Regions from separate parts of the Paenibacillus sp. FSL H8-0548 genome, predicted to be linked through region 2. Evidence: riboswitches for the same ligand, from Rfam matches in the RefSeq annotation. Region 2 holds a riboswitch; the other holds the start of a gene.
The links. A riboswitch is a leader RNA that binds a small molecule or an ion and turns the genes downstream of it on or off. The one in region 2 is predicted to bind ZMP and ZTP.

Region 1 (7,323 bases), 760 kb from region 2:
TATGGTCTTGGCGCGGATGCGAGGAGCACGGCTGCCGTTGAGCGGATATTTACGGCAAAGGGCCGTCCATCGGACAACCCGCTTATCGTCCATATTGCGGCACGCGAGCAATTGGACGAGCTTGTGCTTCCGTATCCGCCGCTCGCGAAAGTGCTTATGGAGCATTTTTGGCCGGGTCCGCTTACGATTGTGCTTCCTGTACGGACAGGGGCGCTCTCGCCGCTTGTGACCGCCGGATTGCCGACCGTAGGCATTCGAATACCGGATCATAGAACAGCGCTTGCTCTGCTTGCGCAAGCCGGCTGTCCGATTGCAGCTCCGAGCGCCAATCGCTCGGGAAGACCGAGCCCTACTTTGGCAGAGCATGTTCTAGAGGATTTAGACGGCAGGATAGACGGAGTTGTTGATGATGGGCAGACGGGAGTTGGCTTGGAATCAACTGTCATCGAACTTACTGGCCTTGACGCGATACGTATATTGCGCCCGGGAGGAATTACACGTGAAGCGCTGCAGCAGGCGGTGCCGGATGTAAGCATCGATAGCGCAAATGAAGCGGAGCCTGAGTCTGCGCCTCGTTCTCCGGGGATGAAATATACGCATTACGCTCCGCAGGGGGAGCTGGAGCTTGTGCGGGGGGAGGCGGGTGCAGTTGTCTTCTATATTCAAGAGCAGGTTGCAGCGGCGAGAGCACGCGGCGAGGTAACGGGCGTTCTCGCCTTTGATGAGCGACTTGGAAGCTTTGATGCGGATCGTCTATTATCTTTGGGCAGCGAAGCGGAGCTTGATGCCGCTGCTCAGAGGCTGTATGCTGCATTGCGAGTATTTGATGGCGCAGGTGTGCAGCGGATATGGGCGGAAGGCTGCGAGGAGGATGGAATTGGCGCAGCTTTAATGAATCGGCTGGTTAAAGCAGCCGGTCATCGAATCATTCGCGTATAAGCAGCTTTTTGCGCAGCAGTACAGCTTGTATGATCAGTAGTATGTTTGTCCCTAATCCCGCATATGTTGGATATAGACTATGCGCGGACATGGGGGAGATCGGCTGTGGTAGATGCACATATGCAGGCAGGGCAGTTTTTGACGCTGCTCATTATAGCGTTGGCTCTGGGACTTGATGCATTTTCGCTTGGACTCGGCATTGGTCTGAAGGGCATACGCTTGTTGGATGTTTTGAAGCTGGGAGTCGTTATTGCCTTGTTCCATGTGTTCATGCCGCTAGCTGGGATATATACCGGACAGTACGTAGGCAGCTTGCTTGGAGAAGTAGCGACGACAGCGGCAGGTATCTTGCTGGTTCTGCTCGGTGGGCATATGATTTACAGCTCGCTGCGCGGGGAGGAAGTAAAATCGTTTGATCATCAATCGTTGTGGGGCTTGCTTGTGCTCTCCCTTAGCGTCAGTATTGATTCCTTCTCGGTAGGTATTACACTTGGAATGTTTTCGGCTAATATGTGGGTGACGGTATTGCTGATTGGCTTGCTTGGCGGACTTATGTCGGTGCTTGGCTTGCTGCTCGGGCGAAAGGTAAGCGGCAACCTTGGCGAATATGGCGAAGCCATTGGCGGAGGGGTTCTGTTTGTTTTTGGCATATTATTTATTTTTTGAAATATAGGAAAGTATATCATTCCGTCATACTTTCTCTATATTTCTCCGGAATGAAACGCGCCACCGCCATAAGGACGGCGACAGCCGTTTCACCTTGAAATATAGGAAAATATGAGGGTGGAAAAGGGGTTGGCAGTGTGAAACGTATCTTATTTATTTGTACCGGCAATACATGCCGCTCACCAATGGCTGAAGCCATGCTTCGCCGAATGGCTGCTTTGAGGGGCGTTACTATTGCTGTGCGCTCAGCTGGCATATCGACCATTGATGGCCTGCCAGTCTCGTCGCATGCGGCAGAGGCGCTTAGGCAGCGGGAAATTGAGCATAAAAGCACCTCATTAGCATTGACAAGTGAGGCCGTTAGCTGGGCTGACCTTATTTTGACGATGACGTCCAATCATAAGCGAGGGCTGCTGCAATGGTATCCGGAAGCGGTGGACAAGGCCTATACACTTAAGGAATATTCGAATATGGATGCAAAGGTGCTTGCCGATATTGAGGAGCTGGAGCAGCTTTATTCGGAGCTTCACATGAAGCAGGCGCTGGGTCAGAAGCTGTCAGCATCCGAGCGAAGCCGTTTGCTTGAGCTGGAGCAGCGTATTCCAAGCTTCGATATCGTTGATCCGTTCGGGGGCTCACAGTCTATTTATGACAGCAGCGCACACGAAATCGAAGCCGCGCTGGTGAAGCTTTTGGACAAGCTGACAAGAAGATAAATACACGAGTGCCTATGTCGATAAAGATTGATTTTTTGAAAGACTTCGGCTATTATAAAAGAATAATATACGGTTTCCGATGTAACTGGCGACGGAAGTGGGTTAACCACGGTGGAGCATCGGAACATACGGCCGGTCGCCTGGGCAAAGAGCAGCATGCTAATTAGCATGTCATGCTCTTTTTTCGTCTTTTTCTGCAAAAATAGGTATACTAGCACTGTAATGTGTTATTTCGAAGGAGGTCTTTTACGTTGAAAATTGCCATTGGTGCCGATCATGCAGGCTACCGCTTGAAGGATGAGGTCGTACCTTTTCTTTTATCGCTCGGTCATGAGGTCGAGGATGTTGGCTGCAGCTGCGATCAATCCGTTGATTACCCAGATTATGCATTGCCCGTATGTGACCTTGTAACGAGCAGCAAAGCAGAACGCGGTATACTGATTTGCGGCACAGGAATTGGCATGTCGATTGCTGCCAACAAAGTACGGGGTATCCGCTGTGCACTAGTGAATGACATGTTCTCTGCAAAAGCAACTCGCGAGCATAATGATACGAATGTATTAGCACTTGGAGAACGCGTTATTGGTCCAGGAGTCGCTTTGGAAATTATTCGTATTTGGCTCGAAACACCGTTCTCGGGCGGCGAGCGTCATGTTGCCAGAGTAAATAAAGTAAATCAAATTGAAGAGCAATAGATTGTCCATACCTATGCCATACCTAAGCAGGAGGCCGTCGCAATGAGTGAAAATGGCAACGTACAGCTTGGAGTCATTGCAAAGCAGGTAGAAACGATTGTTCGAGAGCTTGCAGCTGCAGGCAGCATTGCTGAAAATCAGCTGCTTGTCATAGGAGTAAGCACCAGCGAGGTGCTGGGGCATCACATTGGTACAGCTGGAACAACCGATGCAGCTGCACAAATTTATGCAGGCGTGGATGCTGTGCGCAGAGAAATTGGCTTCGTGCCGATGTATCAATGCTGCGAGCATTTGAATCGCGCTCTTGTCATTGAGCGTGCTGCCGCTGAGAGATACGGACTTGAGATCGTAGGTGCGGTTCCTGTTCCGAAGGCTGGCGGATCAATGGCAGCCTATGCCTATCGTCAGCTGGTGTCTCCTTGCTTGGTTGAGGCTGTACAAGCACATGCGGGCATTGATATTGGAGATACGTTCATCGGTATGCATTTGAAGCGGGTTGCTGTACCCGTTCGACCTTCTGTTCGCCGGATCGGCGAGGCTCATGTGACAATGGCGATCACGAGGCCGAAGCTGATTGGCGGTTCCCGCGCAGTTTACGAGCTGCAAACGAATATTACTGCAGAGCAATCTGCGGGTTCATGTGAATAACGATGTTTAAATCTTAATGATTAGTTTTATAAGTATTTATTGAAAATATAAGCTTTCTAACTATGAGGAGGAATATTCAGATGGAAAATTTACGTAAGCAGGACCCTGAGGTACTAAAAGCGCTAGGACTTGAGCTAGGACGTCAACGCGATAACATCGAGCTTATCGCATCTGAGAACATCGTTAGCGAAGCTGTATTGGAAGCAATGGGAAGTGTGCTTACGAACAAATATGCAGAGGGTTACCCAAGCAAACGTTTCTACGGCGGCTGTGAGCATGTTGATATCGTAGAGGATATCGCTCGCAATCGTGCGAAAGAGCTGTTCGGAGCTGAGCATGCAAACGTACAACCGCACTCCGGCGCACAAGCGAATATGGCGGTTTACCTTGCAGCCTTGAAGCCTGGTGACACTGTGCTCGGTATGAACCTGGCGCATGGCGGTCACTTGACGCACGGCAGCCCGGTTAACGCTTCTGGCTTGCTTTATAATTTCGTAGCCTACGGCGTGCAGGAGGATTCCTTCACGATTGATTATGAAGAGGTTCGCAAACTTGCATTCAAACACCGTCCTCGTCTGATTGTTGCTGGTGCAAGTGCATATCCGCGTACAATCGATTTCGAAACGCTTGGCAAAATTGCGAATGACGTAGGCGCATTGTTCATGGTTGATATGGCTCATATCGCTGGTTTGGTAGCTGCGGGTCTTCACCCAAGCCCAGTACCGCATGCACACTTCGTAACGACTACAACTCACAAAACGCTTCGCGGACCACGCGGCGGTATGATTCTTTGCCGTCAGCCTTGGGCAGCGGCGATCGACAAAGCGGTATTCCCTGGCTCACAAGGCGGCCCTTTGATGCATATTATCGCAGCAAAAGCCGTTGCTTTCGGAGAAGCGCTTAAACCGGAATTCAAGCAATATGCGACACAAGTAGTCAAAAATGCTAAAGTGCTTTCTGAGGAGCTTGTTGCTAAAGGCTTCAACATCGTATCCGGTGGAACAGACAATCACTTGATGCTGCTCGATACGCGCAGTCTGAACATTACAGGCAAGGTTGCTGAGCATGTTCTTGATGAGGTTGGTATTACTGTTAACAAAAATGCGATTCCATTTGATCCTACAAGCCCGTTTGTAACCTCCGGTATTCGTATCGGTACGCCGGCAGCAACAGCTCGTGGCATGGAAGAGAACGCAATGAAAGTTATTGCAGAAGTGATCGCTCTTGTACTAAACAGTCCACAGGATCAAGAGGTTTTGACGAAGGCTCGCGGCATGGTGCGTGACCTTACTGCTCAATATCCACTGTATCCAGGCATGACTTACTAATTCATAGCTAATTAAATTGATTTGGAAACCCATTCGACAACTAGTTGTCGAATGGGTTTTTTTGTTTTTCCGTGCATAAAACAATTAGCGTTATAAAATAATAGCGTTACAAGCGGAGGCAATAAATTTGCCTGAAAGGCACAATAACCTTTTTTGAAAATATAGGAAAGTATATCATTTCGCCATACTTTCTCTATATTTCTGGGAATGAAACCAGCTGTCGTCGTCCAAGGATGGAGATGACCGTTTCACCTTGGTAAAAAGATAAAGAGGGGGTATTCAATAGTGAAATATTGTAATTTTACATGTTGATTCAAAAGATAGAAATTCGTGTATAAATAGTAGATTATCGTTATAAATAATAGGTTTATCGATTTGGATTAATAAAAAAATCGCGAAATTTAGATCTGTAAAATAGGGATATAAATTATGAGAATTCAATCTATAAATGTAAGTTAATGTATTTGGAATTTTGTGGTTTATGAATAATGAATAAATAACATGAATAAACGCTTGAAAGCGTTGAAGTGTAAAATTAATTAATCGAATAAACGCGTTGAAGTGGTGAAGTGTAACGGTTTAAAGCGATATAAAACAATAATTTACAGTTTACATACCATTGATAAATAATTAACATAGATGTATAGTGAAAAAATTAATAATAATAATTCTCTAAGGTTAAATGGGAGGATAGACCCCTATTGAATCGAATAGAGAGGAAGCGGGGGATTTTAATGAGAACAAGAAAGTCTGCTTTTACTTTTGTTGCTGCATTACTCATTCTTGCTATGGTTGCGGTAGGTTGTACTCCGAAAAATGAGACTGGCAACAACGGTGCGGCGAATAATGAAACTTCTGAGGGTAAATCGGAAACGAAAGCATTCCGTTTGAATATCCATTCAGAGCCTTCAACACTGGATCCTGCACTGATGGAAGACAATGTTTCTGGTACGCTTGCAACAGGGATTTATGAAGGCTTGACTCGCAAAAATGAAAATGGTGAATCTGTTCCGGCTACAGCAGAAAGCTTTGTAAAGTCAGAGGATGGAATGACGTATACCTTCACAATTCGTGATGATGCAAAGTGGAGCAATGGTGATCCCGTTACGGCTAATGACTTCGAATACTCTTGGAAACGTGCGCTTGATCCTGCTACAGGCTCAACTTACGCATACCAATTTTATTACATCGTTGGAGCACAAGATTACAACGAAGGAAAAACAACGAATGCAGATGCGGTAGGCATTAAGGCATTGGATGAAAAAACGCTTGAGGTTAAGCTGAATTCACCTACTCCTTATTTCTTGAGCCTAACTTCTTTCTATGTCTATAATCCTGTTCACCAATCGGTGAAGGATAATGAAGCTTGGGCTGCTGACGCAGCGACTATTATCGGTAATGGTCCGTTCAAAATGAGTGCATGGCAGCACAATACATCCATTAAGCTCACTCCAAACGAATATTATTATGAGAAAGACCAAGTGAAATTTACTAGCATAGAATTTTCGATGCTAAGTGATTCGGCTACAGAGCTTGCGAACTACGAGACTGGCAAGCTTGATTACACAGGTAAACCAACAGGTGAAATTCCAGCTGAGCAAATTCCTGTTCTTAAGGAATCGAAACCAGATGAGATCGTGACTAAAGGTATTGCAAGCTCATACTACTACCAATTTAATACAGAAGAAGTTCCTTTTAACAACGTAAAGGTTCGTAGAGCCCTTTCGATGGCGATTGATCGTCAAGCAATTGTTGAGAGCGTGACGATGGCTGGCGAAGTGCCTTCCTTCGGATTTGTACCACCAGGTATTATCGGTCAAAAAGAGGATTATCGTACAGAAGTGAAGGATGATTTCTTCACAGAGAACGTTGACGAAGCAAAAACTTTGCTTGCTGAGGGTTTGGCTGAGCTTGGACTAGCTAAGTTCCCTAAGGTTACTTTGACCTTCAATACAAGCGACGGGCACAAGAAAATTGCTGAGGCAATCGTAGAAATGTGGCGTCAAAACCTCGGTATCGAGGTAGGTATTGAAAATCAAGAATTTGCTGTTTTGTTAAAAAACCGTACGGCAATGAACTACCAGATTTCCCGCGCAGGCTGGGGAGCTGACTACAATGATCCAATGACTTACTTGGATATGTTTGTCACAGGCGGAGGCCAGAACAATACTGGTTTTGCTTCACCTGAGTACGATGCTTTGATCGCAAAAGCAAACAAAAGCGGAGATCAAGCTGAACGTATTGCAGCAATGACAGAAGCAGAAAAAATCCTTATGGATTATATGCCGATCATGCCGATTTACTATTACAGCAACGTGTACATGCTTAAGC
Region 2 (7,323 bases):
TCGTACATTAGCTACCTTCGCAGGAAGCTTTACGTTTTTAATATACGTGCCAATGACCGCGTCGCTGTTTTGTGTAAGGTGAACGGTAAGCCCTTCTCGGATTAATAAAATACCTTTTGCGCTGGCATCCCACTCTATCGTTGCTTGCAATCCTTCCGCCAAAGCTCTGACCGGTACCATCGCAATACCGTTCGATATATAAGGTGCTGCGGCAAGCGTATGCGCGCCGCGGTAATCAGTCGATTGATTACTGCCGATTTGAAATTTTACTGGGACAGAGGAATGAGCAGCAGCACTATAAGAAACCCCTCCAGGGGCTATTCCACTTAAGAGTACGGCTGTCGTAAGAGACACAGTTACTAGGCTCCTGCTTATCTTTCGATTTAAGGTCACTTTTCTACCATCCTTTTTCGTTAGTCATTGGGTGCGTACATTAACTAACGAACAAAGGACCCAATAGGTTGCGAAGCCTCAAGCAGCTGGTTACGCTCTCAAGCCCTGCTCCAAATCCTCAATGAGATCTGCGTAGTCTTCAATCCCAACAGATATGCGAATCAGTCCATCAGTAATGCCGAGCTGAGCCCTTCTTTCAGACGGAATAGAGGCATGTGTCATCTGGGCTGGCACAGATATGAGGCTTTCAACAGCTCCAAGACTTTCCGCTAGAGTAAAATATTTCAATAGCTTGATGACCCGCGATGCATTGTCTGCACTGCCAACATCAAATGATATGATGCCCCCAAAGCCCCGTGCCTGCTGCTTCGCAAGCTCATGCTGCGGATGGCTCGGAAGCCCAGGATAGTGGATGCATAAGACCGCATCTGAGCCCGACAAATAAGAGGCGATTGCCCTCGCATTCTCTTCGTGAGCCTCCATTCGGAGTCCCAGCGTCTTCAAGCCGCGCATAAGCAGCCAAGAATCCTGGGGACCGAGAACTGCTCCCGTTGCATTTTGTACAAAATGCAGCTCTTCGCCCAGCTTCTCGCTATTGACCACCGCCAAACCCGCAACGACATCGCTATGGCCGCCGATATATTTCGTTGCTGAATGCAGCACAATATCTGCTCCAAGCGCAATCGGGTTTTGCCAGTACGGTGTACTAAACGTATTATCGACGATAAACAGCAGCTTCCTATGCTTTGCCCATTCGCTGATTTTGGCAATGTCAGTTACTTTCAGCAGCGGATTCGTAGGCGTTTCCACAAACAGTGCCTTCGTGTTCGGCCGAAGCGCCTTGTCGAGCTCTTCTTGCTTGGTTGTATCGATGAAGGTTACCTCGATGCCAAGGCGGCTCAGTACCCTCGTCACGATACGATACGTCCCCCCATACACATCATCCGTTAAGATAATATGATCACCTGAGCTTAACAGAGAAAATACGGCATGGATGGCCGCCATCCCCGAGCTGAATGCAAATCCTCTTACGCCTTCCTCCAATTCCGCTACATACCTCTCAAGTGCATGACGAGTTGGGTTTCCGGTGCGTGAATACTCATAGCCCTTATGAACGCCGATATCATCCTGCTTATAGGTGCTGACCTGATAAATGGGTATGCTTACCGCACCTGTATGCGGATCAAAGGGATTACCCCCATGGATTAGCTTTGTTTTTCTGCGCAGCTTAAACACCCCCGCCATAAATTTGTTTACTTAAGTAGCGCTCGCTGCCATCGGGAAAAATAGTTACAATTCGGCTGCCAGGCTTTGCACCATGTGCCTCAATCAATGCAGCATGCAGAGCAGCTCCAGATGAGCTGCCTACCAGCATACCTTCGAGCTGCGCCAGCTCCCCCACTCTAGTAAAGGCATCCTCATCCTTAATCGTATGAATGGCATCGAAGTAAGTGCTGTCCATAAATGGAGCCAGCTTCTCAACGCCGATTCCCTCCGTCCGATGCGGACCTGGCGCACCGCCGCCAATAATCGAGCCCTCTGGTTCAACAATGACCGTCTTTATATTTGGATTCTGCTCCTTCAAATAGATCGCCGTGCCCATAAAGGTTCCACCCGACCCCGCTCCAGCTACAAACACATCAAGCTCACCGGCCAAATCATGCCAAAGCTCAGGACCGAGTGTTTTATAGTAGGTTAACGGGTTAACAGCGTTTGTGAACTGCCTCGGTGAATACGCCCCAGGTATTTCCCTCACAAGCTCTTCAGCCTTCTGAATGGCACCGGTAATACCAAGCTCTGAATCCGTATTGACAATTTTCGCGCCAAGTGCCCGCATAAGCTGCTGCTTCTCCACACTGAATTTCTCTGGGACGACAAATATCGTCGATATGCCCCGCCCAATTGCAGCCAAAGCAAGTCCTATCCCCGTATTCCCGGCGGTAGCCTCAATAACAGTGCCTCCCGGCTGCAGCTGTCCGCTTGCTAGTGCATCGTTCAGAAGCTCCACGCCAAGCCGATCCTTGACACTGCCCCCTGGATTTTTATATTCAAGCTTTGCATAAAGTTGTACTCCTTCCGGCAGCGCAAACCCCTTAAGCTCAACTAGAGGTGTATTGCCAATAAGCCCGTGGACATTTTGATACTTAGCCATCTGTTGTCCCTCCCACGATATCCTATTCCTCTCATGCTCATTCATGGCTAGCCCTTTACCCTTCATCATATGAAACGGCCATGCTTCGTGCTCATGCCTCGGCCCTTCCGAATAGTGTTATTAAGCAGTTGTTGCTTGTCATTCATTCCTAAAAATACAGCAAATCATTTCTATCGCTTTATACAATATTTCAATTATAAACAACTATTCCGATATGTTATCATGACTTTATATCCTCAATCTATTCGGAAATGAGTAAATATGTTAATCATAGGAGGCTGAATGTTGTCAGCAGAACTAACCGAAAAACGGAGTGAGCCACTTTATGCCAAAGCATCATTTTGGCCTGCGCTGGCGACGCTCTTTTTTGGCTCATTTGTAGGCATGTACCATGTCGTTTCACTCAATGTATCCCTGCCAGGTTTTATGGGCATTTTTCATACCGATTTGGGGAAGGTGCAATGGATTATTACAGGCTTCTCGCTTGCCTGCGGCGTAATAGCTCCCGCCAGCGGCTATGCAGGGGATCGATTCGGAGGAAAACAGGTCTTTCTCTTTTGTCTAGCCGGCATTACGATTACGTCCGTCTTATGTGCCTTATCATGGAATATCTATGCGCTTATCGCTTTTCGTATTTTACAAGGTATTTTCTGCGGACTCATTCAGCCCGTATCACTTGCTTTAATCTACCGAACAGTCCCGCCTGATAAACAGCCGCTGGCTGTGAGCATATGGTCGTTCTCGACCATTCTTGAAACGGCGCTGGCTCCTTCTGTAAGTGGCTGGCTGCAGGGCTATGATTGGCACCTTATTTTTCTAGTGACCGTACCGATTGGCATTTTGGCCCTAATTATTGGCCATCGCATTCTTCCATCCAGTCCTATAAACAAAGAGACTAGGCTTGACCGTATAGGACTTGCGCTCGCTGCTCTTGGCAGCCTGTCACTCCTGCTGCTGTTTGGAAATATATATGCTTGGGGCTGGCATTCGGCAGCTTTTTGGCTATGCCTGACTGTTGGTTTAAGCAGTGCAGTTCTGTTTGTTATCCATCAATTGCGGACAGAGGCGCCCTTGCTCCAGCTTCGCTTGTTTCGCAATCGGACATTTACGGTAAGCTTAATTATTTCGCTTATTCTCTCTGTTGCGCTTTATTCAGGTATTTACTTTGTTCCTTTATATTTGGCAGAAATCCACTCACTCAGCTCCTTTCATATCGGCCTTCTGTTCTTGCCGGGAGCTGTTTGCTTAACCTGTGCCACCTTCTTCTCCGGTCGCTACTATTATAAGCTTGGCCCTGCGGTGCTAGCCCTTGTTGGCGGTTCTATTCTTATTATTACAACGTATCTGTTCAGCAGGCTGCAAATAAGCACAAGCCTGCTGACCATAATGATTATTCTCGCTATTCGCAATACAGGAACGGGCCTGGCGCTGACGCCCGTGACCAATGCCGGGATGATGGCGATTCCAAAGGAGCTGTCCGGTCACGCCTCCGCGCTCATTAACTGGCTGAGACAAATCTTCAGCGCGATGGCGCTCGGCTTGTTTACATCGTTATTTTATGCCCGGCTGGCTGTTCATCAGGCTCGGATTGGCGAAAGCCCCGCTGATTATAAAGCAGCCTATACGCTCGGTATTAATGATGCCTTCTTATTCTCAGCTATTATTATTGTGTCTGCGCTGCCGCTTTCTTTGCTGCTTCGCAAGCCGGCAGCTGGCAGCGCAAAGAAGACTAAGGCTGAGGCCTTTCAACCGGACAGTTGATAGAAAGCTCAGTCTTCGCATAAGCGCCCAGAAAATGGCATGCTTCATTGTCCTATTCAGCGCGCTCCACTTGCTTCCATTCTCCCGGTATTTGGACGCATAGGCAGCCTCATTTTTCATTGAGTATGACAAAGTATTACTTTGTAATATCATGAGTTATAGGCGAGCACGCCTAAAAAAGCTTTGATTTATTTGAATATTCTCAATATAATAAAGTAAATATTTGGTATGTGTAACTGGCGCTAACGTGGAGAACCACGAGGAAGCACATATTCATACTGTCGTACGCCTGGGCAAAGTGTTTGATCATAGATCAAATGCTTTTTTTATTTTATAACATGGAAGGGCCGGTGCTTAAGATGAAGATGGCTTTCATTCTGTTTGATCAAATGACTACTTTAGATTTTGTTGGGTTTTATGAATCGGTAACGCGGCTCGGGATTGTAACAGCAAATGAGAACATATCGTGGGATTTTTGTTCAAACAAGGATCAAATTACGGATGATCGAGGCTTGACGATTAAAATCAATCATGTTTACCCTGACCTATCAGGTTATGATGTTGTATTTATTCCCGGCGGTATGGCAACAAGGCAGCTTCGATATGATGCTGAATTTATATCATGGATTCAAACAGCGCGTGATGTCCAGTATCAGGTGTCGGTCTGTACCGGAGCTTTAATTTGGGGTGCTGCTGGTTTTTTAAAGGACAAAAGAGCGACAACAAATCCTTCTGCCTATGAGCTGCTAGAGCCCTATTGCTCTGAGGTCGTTAAAGAACGTTACGTAAGAGATGGGAACGTATTCACAGGCGGAGGAGTTTCGGCTTCGATTGATTTAGGTCTATTTTTCATAGAGTCTATTACGAGTGGCGACGTGGCTAGGCAGGTGCAAGAAAAAATGGACTATCCCTATTATAAAGCTGGGGGTTAATAGGTGAGGCTGCTCCAAAAGTGGTATGCTCACTAATAACATAGCTCGCTATTAGTGAAGAAAATTTCAAAAAATAGCGGTGCAGGAGTTAATTCCTGTACCGCCAATAATTTCACCTCATAAGCGCATATATGTGCTTATCGTGCAAGAATGCCCGCTCTCTGTGGCATTAAGCGCCTATGTGTGCTTATCGGCACGATGTGACCATCTCCCGCCAATAATTTCGCCTCATAAGCACATATATGTGCTTATCGTGCAAGAATGCCCGCTGCTCTATCGCATTAAGCACCTATGTGTGCTTATCGACACGATGTAACCATCTCCCGCCAATAATTTCGCCTCATAAGCACATATATGTGCTTATCGTGCAAGAATGCCCGCTGCTCTATCGCATTAAGCACCTATGTGTGCTTATCGGCACGATGTGACCATCTCCCGCCAATAATTTCGCCTCATAAGCACATATATGTGCTTATCGTGCAAGAATGCCCGCTGCTCTATCGCATTAAGCACCTATGTGTGCTTATCGGCACGATGTGACCATCTCCCGCCAATAATTTCACCTCATAAGCGCATATATGTGCTTATTGTGCAAGAATGCTCGCTGCTCTATCGCATTAAGCACCTATGTGTGCTTATCGGCACGATATGACCATGTCCCGCCAATAATTCCACCTCATAAGCGCATATGTGTGCTTATCGTGCAAGAATGCCCGCTGCTCTAGGGCATTAAGCACCTATGTGTGCTTATCGATTGAATTGGTTCATTTATGCAATAAATAGCCTATTATAGTCCCATATTCGTTGTTTTAGAGCTAATTCTACTGCAGGATTACATTGTAGACATCTGAAATCTCCCTCATGTGAGGTTTTTATTGTAAGAAGTGCAGTCTAGGTGGGGTATAGATATCAAACTTATACTTGCCTCTATACTTTAAAAAAAGAGAGGCTAAGCGCCTCTCCCTACCCTTGACTTATTGCAATCATCCTTATAATTTTTCCTCAATTTCAGCCTTTAACCGCTGCACAACCTCAAGCACCGCTTGCGTTCCGAGGTCGCCTTCGCCGCGTTTCCTAATAGCAGCTGTATGCGCATTTTTCTCATTCTCACCCAGCACCAGCGTATAAGGAACCTTGCTCAGTCCCGCCTCGCGGATCTTGTAGCCCAGCTTCTCATTCCGAGTATCCACCTGCGTACGAATGCCGGCTTCTGCCAGCTCTTGCTTCACCTGCAAAGCATAATCGATATACTTCTCCGAAACGGGCAGAAGCTTCACTTGAACGGGAGCGAGCCACAGCGGAAATGCTCCGGCATAATGCTCTGTAATAATACCGATGAAACGGTCGATCGATCCATAAACCGCGCGGTGAATAATGACCGGCCGATGCTTCTGATTATCCTCGCCAATGTAGGATAAGTCGAACTTCTCCGGCATTTGGAAGTCCAGCTGAATCGTTCCGCACTGCCAGCTGCGTCCAAGCGCATCGAGAATATGGAAGTCGATTTTCGGTCCGTAAAATGCACCATCGCCTTCATTTACACGATATTGAATATTTCGGCTGTCCAGCACGCTCCGCAGCGATTGCTCCGCTTGATCCCACAGCTCCTCTGAACCCATGGAATCCTCCGGTCTTGTCGACAGCTCAATCCGAAAGGCAAAGCCGAATACGGCATAAATATGATCGATCAATGCGATCGCGCGGCTTATCTCCTCTTCAATCTGGTCGGGTCTGACGAAGAGATGGGCATCATCCTGACAGAATGTACGAACACGCATCATGCCATTTAGCGCTCCCGAGTATTCATGGCGATGCACCTGACCGAATTCCGACATTCGAATCGGCAGATCCCTGTAAGAGTGCAGACTATTTTTGAAAATGAGCATATGCCCTGGGCAGTTCATTGGCTTGAGCGCATATGACGTATCGTCAACATCTGTAAAATACATGTTCTCTTTATAGTGATCCCAGTGCCCTGACTGCTCCCATAGCCGCCTATTCATCATGAACGGCGTACGTACTTCCTCATAATCCCGCTGCCGTTGAAGCTCGCGGATCAGACTCTCCAGCTCTGTACGAATCGTC

Region 1: it holds a riboswitch for ZMP and ZTP, as region 2 does, so the genes downstream of both, rpiB (ribose 5-phosphate isomerase B) here and MHI37_RS01655 (DJ-1/PfpI family protein) in region 2, are expected to answer to the same signal.

Annotation. Positions count from the first base shown of each region.
Region 1 is NZ_CP152049.1:6,946,722-6,954,044, reverse strand. It holds gene MHI37_RS29320 (L-threonylcarbamoyladenylate synthase) at 1-939, shown strand, start outside; gene MHI37_RS29315 (manganese efflux pump MntP family protein) at 1,060-1,605, shown strand; gene MHI37_RS29310 (low molecular weight protein arginine phosphatase) at 1,743-2,321, shown strand; ZMP/ZTP riboswitch at 2,393-2,474, shown strand; gene rpiB (ribose 5-phosphate isomerase B) at 2,573-3,016, shown strand; gene MHI37_RS29300 (TIGR01440 family protein) at 3,059-3,664, shown strand; gene glyA (serine hydroxymethyltransferase) at 3,745-4,992, shown strand; gene MHI37_RS29290 (peptide ABC transporter substrate-binding protein) at 5,727-7,323, shown strand, end outside.
Region 2 is NZ_CP152049.1:357,138-364,460, reverse strand. It holds gene MHI37_RS01675 (copper amine oxidase N-terminal domain-containing protein) at 1-354, opposite strand, end outside; gene MHI37_RS01670 (bifunctional cystathionine gamma-lyase/homocysteine desulfhydrase) at 484-1,620, opposite strand; gene MHI37_RS01665 (cysteine synthase family protein) at 1,622-2,545, opposite strand; gene MHI37_RS01660 (MDR family MFS transporter) at 2,828-4,306, shown strand; ZMP/ZTP riboswitch at 4,529-4,608, shown strand; gene MHI37_RS01655 (DJ-1/PfpI family protein) at 4,666-5,238, shown strand; gene thrS (threonine--tRNA ligase) at 6,228-7,323, opposite strand, start outside.